One region of the Brevundimonas sp. GW456-12-10-14-LB3 genome, then DNA from elsewhere that is predicted to be linked to it. Evidence: riboswitches for the same ligand, from Rfam matches in the RefSeq annotation. Region 1 holds a riboswitch; the other holds the start of a gene.
The links. A riboswitch is a leader RNA that binds a small molecule or an ion and turns the genes downstream of it on or off. The one in region 1 is predicted to bind cobalamin.
Positions count from the first base shown of each region.

Region 2: linked by a shared signal. The riboswitch ahead of metE (5-methyltetrahydropteroyltriglutamate--homocysteine S-methyltransferase) and the one ahead of AC07XS_RS04830 (TonB-dependent receptor domain-containing protein) in region 1 are both predicted to bind cobalamin.

Region 1 covers NZ_JBWKZJ010000007.1:26,948-31,155, reverse strand. Annotated here, with positions in the region: gene mutS (DNA mismatch repair protein MutS) at 1-1,590, opposite strand, end outside; cobalamin riboswitch at 1,641-1,848, shown strand; gene AC07XS_RS04830 (TonB-dependent receptor domain-containing protein) at 1,994-3,817, shown strand; gene AC07XS_RS04825 (aldo/keto reductase) at 3,801-4,208, opposite strand, start outside.
Region 2 covers NZ_JBWKZJ010000013.1:59,035-63,242, forward strand. Annotated here, with positions in the region: gene AC07XS_RS07680 (GIN domain-containing protein) at 1-300, shown strand, start outside; gene AC07XS_RS07685 (porin) at 666-1,418, opposite strand; cobalamin riboswitch at 1,671-1,872, shown strand; gene metE (5-methyltetrahydropteroyltriglutamate--homocysteine S-methyltransferase) at 1,983-4,208, shown strand, end outside.

The sequences.
Region 1 (4,208 bases):
TTGGCTGGCCAGGGTCTGACGGTGGATGAAGGGGCTGTCCGGCCCCGCCCGCAACAGGCCCTCCGCCGCCTTGGCCGAGGTTTCCAGGAAATAGCCCAGGACGGCGTTGTGCTTGACCTTGAAGGGCACGCCGGACTCGGCGACCGCCCGCGCCTCCAGATCGGCCACCACCCGGCGGCTGTCGTCGCGCAGGGTGCGGGCGGCGTCCAGTTCAGGCCGATAGTCGGGGCGCACGAAACCGCCGTCGCGGGCCAGATGGGACGGTTCGTCCACCAGGCCGTCGATCAGATCGGCCTTCAGCCGCGACACCTCAGGCGACAGGCTCAGTCGGTCCAGGGCCAGGGCGATGCGGCGGGGCTGGCCGGTGAGCGGGTCCACCTGACCGATGAACAGGCCCGCGATCCCCTCGGCGACGGACAGGCCCACCCGCACCGCCGCCAGATCGCGCGGACCGCCGCGCCCCAGGGCCAGCCGTCCGACCGCCCGCGCCACATCGGCCGAGGCCTTCAGACCGTCGCGGAGGTCGCGCCGCAGATCGCGCCGCTCCAGCAGCCATTCGACCGCGTCGAGCTGTTCATTGATCGCCAGGGGGTCGCGCAGCGGCCGGGCGATCCGTTCCGCCAGGGCCCGGGCCCCGCCCGAGGTGACGGTGCGGTCGATACAGGCCAAGAGCGAGCCTTCGCGTTCGCCCCTCTGCGTCCGGTCGATCTCCAGACTGGCCCGGGTCGCCGGGTCGATGGCCAGAAACCCGCTCTCGCCCAGACGGCGGGGCGGGGCCAGGGCCGGAACCTTGCCGGCCTGGGTCGTCTCCAGATAGGCGGCGATCAGGCCGAGCGCCGAGACCTCGGCCTCCTCGAAGGCGCCGAATCCGTCCAGGGCCGCAACCCCGTACAGCCGCTCGACCCGCGTCCGCGCCGCCTGGGGCTCGGCGATGGCCGAGGCCAGGGCCTGAACCACGCCGCCGGACCCGTCCAGGGCGTCCCGCGTCGTCGGGTCGGAATAGATGCGGTCAGTGACCAGGACCTCGGACGGGCGGAAGGCGGCGAGCGTCGCCCCGAGATCCTCCAGCGCACAGGCGACGCTGTCCACCGCGCCGGAAGACAGTTCGACCACCGCCACGGCCGCGCGACCCTTGCGCACCGCTGCGGCGGCCAGCCGGTTGGCGCCGCGCGCATCCAAGAGACTGTCCTCGGTCAGGGTGCCGGGCGTCACCACCCGCACCACGCCGCGCTGAACGACCGCCTTGCCGCCGCGCTTCTTGGCCTCGGCCGGGTCTTCCAGCTGTTCGCAGATGGCCACCTTGTGACCCAGGCGGATCAGCCGGGCCAGATAGCCCTCCATGGCGTGGACCGGCACCCCGGCCATGGGGATGTCCTCGCCCTGGTGCTTGCCCCGCCTGGTCAGGGTGATGCCCAGAGCCGCCGCCGCCACCTCGGCGTCCTTGAAGAACAGCTCGTAGAAGTCGCCCATGCGGAAGAACAGGATGGCGTCCGGCTGACCGGCCTTGGCCGTCAGATACTGGGCCATGAAGGGGGTGGCGCCCTCCAGAGCGGCGGCGATGTCAGGCGGGTGAGAGACAGGGGCGTTCATGTTGCGACAGGGTGACGGATCGCGTCCTGGCGCTCAAGCCCGTTGACCGGCTCTTGCACAGGCTTGTCGCCCCTGCGATAGGCCGGATCAGGCGGTTAAGGGAACACGGTGAGACACCGTGGCTGTGCCCGCAACTGTAGGCGGCGAGAGCGTCGTCCGTCCGGGGTCTAGACCTCGGCGCCACTGGGTGACTGGGAAGGCGAGGACGGCGGTTTATGACCCGCAAGCCAGGAGACCTGGCCGCCGACGTCGCTCGCTCCTGTCCGGGACCAGACAGAGGCGCGGTTTCTCCGTGGAAGCGACCCGATCTTGCGTCGTCCCGGCCTCGCGGCCGGGCGGATCGGCTCGCTGGTCACGACCCTGCGCGCGCATTCGCCGGGCCGATACGGGGACATCGCTCACAATGAAGCGCTCCATTCTTTCATCGACGGCGGCCATGGCCGCCGTCATCGCCGCACCCGCTTTCGCCGATGAGGCGACCCAGCTGGACGAGATCGTGGTCACCGCCACCCGCCTGCCCGCCATCGTCGCCGAGACGCCCGGCGCCCGGGTCATCGATTCCAGGATCATTGAGCAACGCGGCGCCGTCTTCGCCGCCGACATCCTGTCCGACGTGCCTGGCCTGTCGGTGACGCGAACGGGGGCTTTCGGCGGGATCGCCCAGGTCCGCATGCGCGGCGCGACGCCGGGCAAGACCCTGGTGCTGGTGGACGGCGCGCCGGTCAATGATGCGGCCGAACCGAACGGCGCCTATGACTTCTCCAGCTTCGAACTGGCCGACATCGACCGGATCGAGGTGCTCAGCGGTCCGCAGTCGTCCCTGTGGGGATCGGACGCCATCGGCGGGGTGATTTCCTTCACCACGCGCGAAATCGATGGCGTTCGCGCCGAGGCCGAGGCGGGCAGCTTCGACACGGCGCGCGGTCGTCTGTCGGCCGGCGTCGCCAATGAGACCTACGCCTTCAGCGCCTATGTCTCGCGCTTCCAGACCGACGGGATTTCGGCGGCGGACAAGGCGGACGGCAATCCCGAGACCGACGGCTTTCGCAGCACGACCCTGGGCGCCAAGGGCCGCTATGTCCTGTCCGACGCGGTCAAGGTCGAAGGCGCGGCGCGCTGGAACGACAGCCACGCCGACATCGACGGCTTCCCCGCGCCTGACTATGTGCTGGCCGACACCGACGACGCCCAGGACAGCGAACAGTGGTCGGGCTTCGGCCGTGTCACGGCCCAGGCTCTGGGTCTGACGCATCAGTTCAGCATTTCGGCCTCGGAGCTGGAGCGCACCTCCTACAGCGACGGCACGCCCTTGACCTTCAACGGCGACCGCCAAGCCTATCGCTGGCAGGCGGACGGCGAAACCCGAGGCATCGACTACGCTTTCGGGATCGAGCGCAACGAGGCGTCAGCCAACCTGTACTCGGGCCTGTCGCGCGACCTGGCGATCACCTCGGCGTTCGGCATGGCGCAAGCGGACCTGGGCGCCCTGAACCTGACCGGCGGTTTGCGCTATGACGACACGGACGACTTCGGCTCCAAGACCACGGGGCGGATTTCGGCGGCCTATGATCTGGCCGGCGGCTTCATCCTGTCGGGCGCCTATGGCACGGGCTTCAAGGCCCCGACCGTCAGCCAGGCGGTGTGCGACTATTGTTTCGCGCCCCAGCCGTGGCCCGCGCTGAAGCCGGAGACGGCCGACAGCGTCGAGATCGCCCTGGGCTGGGCCTCCGCCGGCGGTCGGTTCGAGGGACGCGCGACCCTGTATCGGCTGAACGTCGAGGACCAAATCACCTATTCCGCCGGCCGCTACGTCAACGTCGCCAAGACGCGGTCGGACGGGCTCGAGCTGGAAGGCCGCGCGCGCCTCGGCGCCGGTTTCGACCTGACCTTGGCCTACGCCTGGACCGACGCTGCGGACCGCACCACGGGCGCCCGGCTGCTCCGCGTGCCCGAACACGCCGGTTCGGCGACCCTGGGCTGGACGGGGGATCGACTGTCGGGCGCCCTGACCGTGCGGGCGGAAGGCGAGCAGGACGATTCCGGCGGCTTCTCGACCGTGGTCCGCAAGGGTTTCGTCACGGCCAATCTGAACGCGGCCTACGCTTTGACGGACAAGGTCGCCCTGACGGCGCGGATCGAGAACCTGGGCGACGAACACTATCAGCAGGTGTTCGGCTATGGAGAGCCCGGCCGGTCGGCCTATGTCGGGGTCAGGCTGCGCTACTGATCAGGTTGCGGGCGTCGGCGGCGAAGGCCGCCGGCGCCTCCAGCGCCAGTTCCGACCAGTCCAGGTCGGGACCGGGCGCATGGGCGGCCGCCAATATGGCGCGCAGCTCGGCGGCGGAGGCCACGCTGGCCACCACCCGGTCCACCGCCTCCAGAGAAAAGGCGTAGGCCAGGGCGGCCTGCATCGGATCGCAGCGCCGTTCCGCCAGGCGCCGTCGGATGCGCGACAGGGCCTGATCATAGCCGGTCAAATGGGCCGGAAGATCGTCGCCGGGGGCGAACAACAGGCCGCCGGCGAAGACCGAAGACAGGTGGACCTGGGCCCCCAGGGCCTTGATCTCATCCAGAATTCCCTCGGCCGCCGCGCGCTGATCCAGAAGATTGCAGGCGAC
Region 2 (4,208 bases), on a different contig from region 1:
GCAGTCAGTGGATCTGGTAGTATCCATGTTTCTGAAGTGATTGGAAATGTAAATGCCGTAATAGGTGGTTCTGGAAATATTACGATAAGGTCGGGCACCGTAGATAATCTTGTCGCTATGATCGGCGGAAGCGGCAATATAACCGTGCATGCTACAGTACTGAATGCTGATGCTGCGATTTCTGGCTCGGGAGACGTCCGCATTAGATGTCTATCAGGTGCTCGTACTCAGGCCGTTCGAGGATCTGGTCGATTAATTATTGGAAATCAAGAAAACGAGGAAATTGGGCGCTGCAACTAAGGGTGATGGCAATTTCTCGCCAACGTTGGTAACGTAACGGTACCAACATGTGGAGGGTTCTATGGCTGGATACAAAAAATTGCTTTCCTCTGGCGTTTTTGCGCTGAGTCTTCTTTTAATTCCAAGCCAAACTTTGGCGGGATCGCTTGCGTGTGAGAACATGTGTGAGCAAATTTTAGAGCAAAGAGTCGATGAGTGTAACGGGGCTTATGATGTGGGCGGTTATGAGTGGGATCAATGCTTAGGCTTGGCAATGGGGGCACATAGAAACTGTGTTGGCTACGTCTGCGGATTCATCAGCTGGTAAAATAAAGCCCCGGCGGATCGGTCCGCCGGGGCTCTTTTTAGTCAGCAGGCCGTCAGGCTTAGAAGGCGCCCAGGACGCTGGTGATGGCGGAAACGCCCAGGCCGGCGCCGGCGCGGTCACGCGCTTGCAGGCCGCCGCCGAAGCTGTAGCGCAGACCCAGCGACCAGGTGTCGACGTCCAGCGAGTCGATGTCGGCGCGGGTGTAGGAAGCGCCGACCGAGAACGGGGTGTTCTCGATTTCGTACTCGGCGCCAACGCCGTAGGTCCAGGCATCCACGTCGCCGCCGGTCACATCGACGTTGTTGTAGCTGACGCCGGCGTTCAGGCGCAGGTTCGGCATCACGTAGAAGGCGGCGTCGCCGCCGACGGTCCAGATGTCGGCGTCTGCGTCATCAGCCGTGGTGTAGGCCGCCAGGCCGGTCAGGGTCGCGTTGGACAGGTACTTCTGGGCCTCGGCGCCGACGGTCCAGACCGGCTCATCGCCCGAGCCGATGCCGTTGGCGGCGACGAAGGCGCCGGCGCGGACGTCGGAGCTCCACATCTTGGTCAGGTGGGCGGCGGCGACGCCGGTGACGTCTTCTTCACCGAAGGCCTTGGTGTAGTCGACGGCGCCGTTCAGGGTCACGGTCCAGTCAGCGGCCGGCAGGGCGACCGTGCCGTCCACGGTCCAGACGTCGGCGTCGACATCGTTGCCGGCGACTTCGATCGAGGGGTTGGAATAGGTCACGCCGACCGAGCCGACGGCGTCTTGGGCGAAGGCCGGGGCGGCGAACAGGGCGGCGGCGGCCGTGGCGAGGAGGATCGTCTTCATTTTCTTTTGTCCTTAGCAGTCTCGACCCGGATGGGGGTCCGGGGAGGGCGGCTGCTATCAGGCGCGGACGAAGCTGAGCATTAAATCGTCGTTACGTAAGTGTCTTGAAACTGTCGTGTTGCCCATCCGCCACGCCTTGTGGTCGCAATGTGTCAGGGGTGGGCGCATCTGGAGGCAAAGGGTTAAGCTGTGGCAATCGCATAATCGTATAAGCATATCCTTATATGTATTGACGGCCTGCTGATTGTGAGGCCATCCTCAGCCGTCGTGGTCTGCACGTGGTCTTCGGAACACGTGCAGCTAAGAGGGAAGCCGGTGGGAAACCGGCGCTGCCCCCGCAACTGTAAGCGGCGAGTCGAAGGTCCATCTCGTGTCACTGGCGTTCACGCCGGGAAGGCCGGACCCTAGGCGTCGACCCGTGAGCCAGGAGACCTGCCCCGACAGATAACGTCCTCCGGCGGGGTGTCCGGTCAGGCCGCATGCGCGCCGCCGGACCCTGCACGTCCGCGTCGGCGTCCGCGCGACCCTGTCCGAAGCCTGGCCACAACACAGGTTTCGAACGTCATGACCCGCCACACCGTCCAGGTCGCCACCCTCGGCTTTCCCCGCATCGGCCCCAAGAGAGAACTGAAGACCGCGCTTGAGGCCTATTGGGCCGGCAAGACCGACGCCGAGACCCTTCTGTCCGCCGCCGCCCAGCTGCGTGGCCTGACCTGGGCGCGCCAGCGTGACCTGGGGGCCGACGTCGTGCCGTCCAACGACTTCTCTCTCTATGACCATGTGCTCGACCTGACCGCCATGGTCGGCGCCGTGCCGCCCGCCTACGGCTGGCGCGGGGATCGTGTCGATCTGGCGACCTACTTCGCCATGGCCCGCGGTTCACGGGGCGACGGCCAGGCGTGCGCACACGGTCACGCCCATGCGAGCGGCGAGGGGACGCCGGCCATGGAGATGACCAAATGGTTCGACACCAACTACCATTATCTCGCGCCTGAATTTACCGCCGACCAGGTGTTCCGTCTCGGCTCGACCAAGGCGCTGGACGAATATCTGGAGGCCAAGGCGCTGGGGATCGAGACCCGGCCGGTGCTGCTGGGGCCTGTCTCTTATCTTCTTCTGGGTAAGACGCGGGGCGAGCCGTTTGACGTTCTCACCCTGCTGCCGCGCCTGCTGCCGATCTATGCCGAGGTGCTGCGGTCCCTGGCCCGCGCCGGCGCCACCTGGGTCCAGATGGACGAGCCTTGCCTGGTCACCGATCTGAGCGATGAGGCCAGGGCGGCTTATGATCACGCCTATCGGGTGCTGACCGATGTGACGCCGCCGATCAAGCTGATGCTGACCACCTATTTCGGCGGGCTCGGGAATAATCTGGAGGCCGTGCTGCGCCTGCCGGTTCACGGACTGCACATCGACCTGATCCGAGCGCCGGAGCAGTTGGCCCAGGTCGCGTCTGCGTCGCGCGCCGACCAGGTGCTTTCGCTCGGCGTCATCGACGGCCGCAACGTCTGGAAGGCCGACCTCAACGCCGTGCTGGACAAGGTGGAGCCCCTGGTCGCGGCCGGGCGCAGGGTGGTGATCGCCCCGTCCTGCTCTTTGCTGCACACCCCGATCGATCTGGAGCGGGAGACCGGGCTCGACCCCGAGATCAAGGACTGGCTGGCCTTCGCCGTGCAGAAGGTGGCCGAGTTGGCCACCCTGGCGCGGGCGTTGAATGAAGGCCGCGCGGCGGTGAGGGCGGCGCTCGACGCCTCGACCGCCTCGGTCGCCTCACGTCGCACTTCGCCGCGCATCAACGACCCGAAGGTCCAGGCGCGAGCCGCCGATGCCGACCCCGCCCTGGCGCTCAGAAACTCCTGCTTTGAAATTCGTCGCCAGGTTCAGCGGGGGCGTCTGAATCTGCCCGCCTATCCGACCACCACCATAGGCTCCTTTCCTCAGACGGCCGAGATCCGAAAGGCGCGCGCTGATCACGGGCGAGGCGTCATCGACGATGCGGCCTACGCCCGCCTGCTGCGCGACGAGACCGCGCGAGCGATCAAATGGCAGGAGGCGCTCGGCCTGGATGTCCTGGTCCACGGCGAGTTCGAGCGCAACGACATGGTCCAGTACTTCGGCGAGCACTTGTCCGGCTTCGTCTTCACGAAGGCCGCCTGGGTGCAGTCCTACGGTTCGCGCTGCGTGCGCCCGCCCATCCTCTATGGCGACGTCGCGCGGCCCAGGCCGATGACGGTCGAATGGTGGCGCTATGCACAGGGTCTGACCGACAGACCGGTGAAAGGCATGCTGACGGGCCCCGTCACGATTCTGAACTGGTCCTTCGTGCGCGACGACCAGCCGCGCAGCACGACCTGCCGCCAGATCGCCTTCGCCATTCGCGATGAGGTGATCGACCTGGAGGCCGCCGGCGCCGCCGTCATCCAGATCGACGAGGCCGCCCTGCGCGAGGGCCTGCCCCTGCGGCGCGCCGACTGGGACGACTACCTGGAATGGGCGGTCGAAAGCTTCCGCATCACGGCCTCGGGGGTGCGAGACGAAACCCAGATCCACACCCATATGTGCTATTCGGAGTTCAACGACATCATTCAGGCGATCGGAGCCATGGACGCCGACGTCATCTCCATCGAGACCTCGCGGTCCAGGATGGAGCTGCTCGACGCCTTCTCCGACTACCGCTATCCGGCCGAGATCGGGCCGGGCGTCTATGACATCCACTCGCCGCGCGTCCCCACGGTCGAGGCGATGACCGCCCTCCTGAAGGCGGCGGCGCGCAAGCTGCCGCAGGACCGGCTT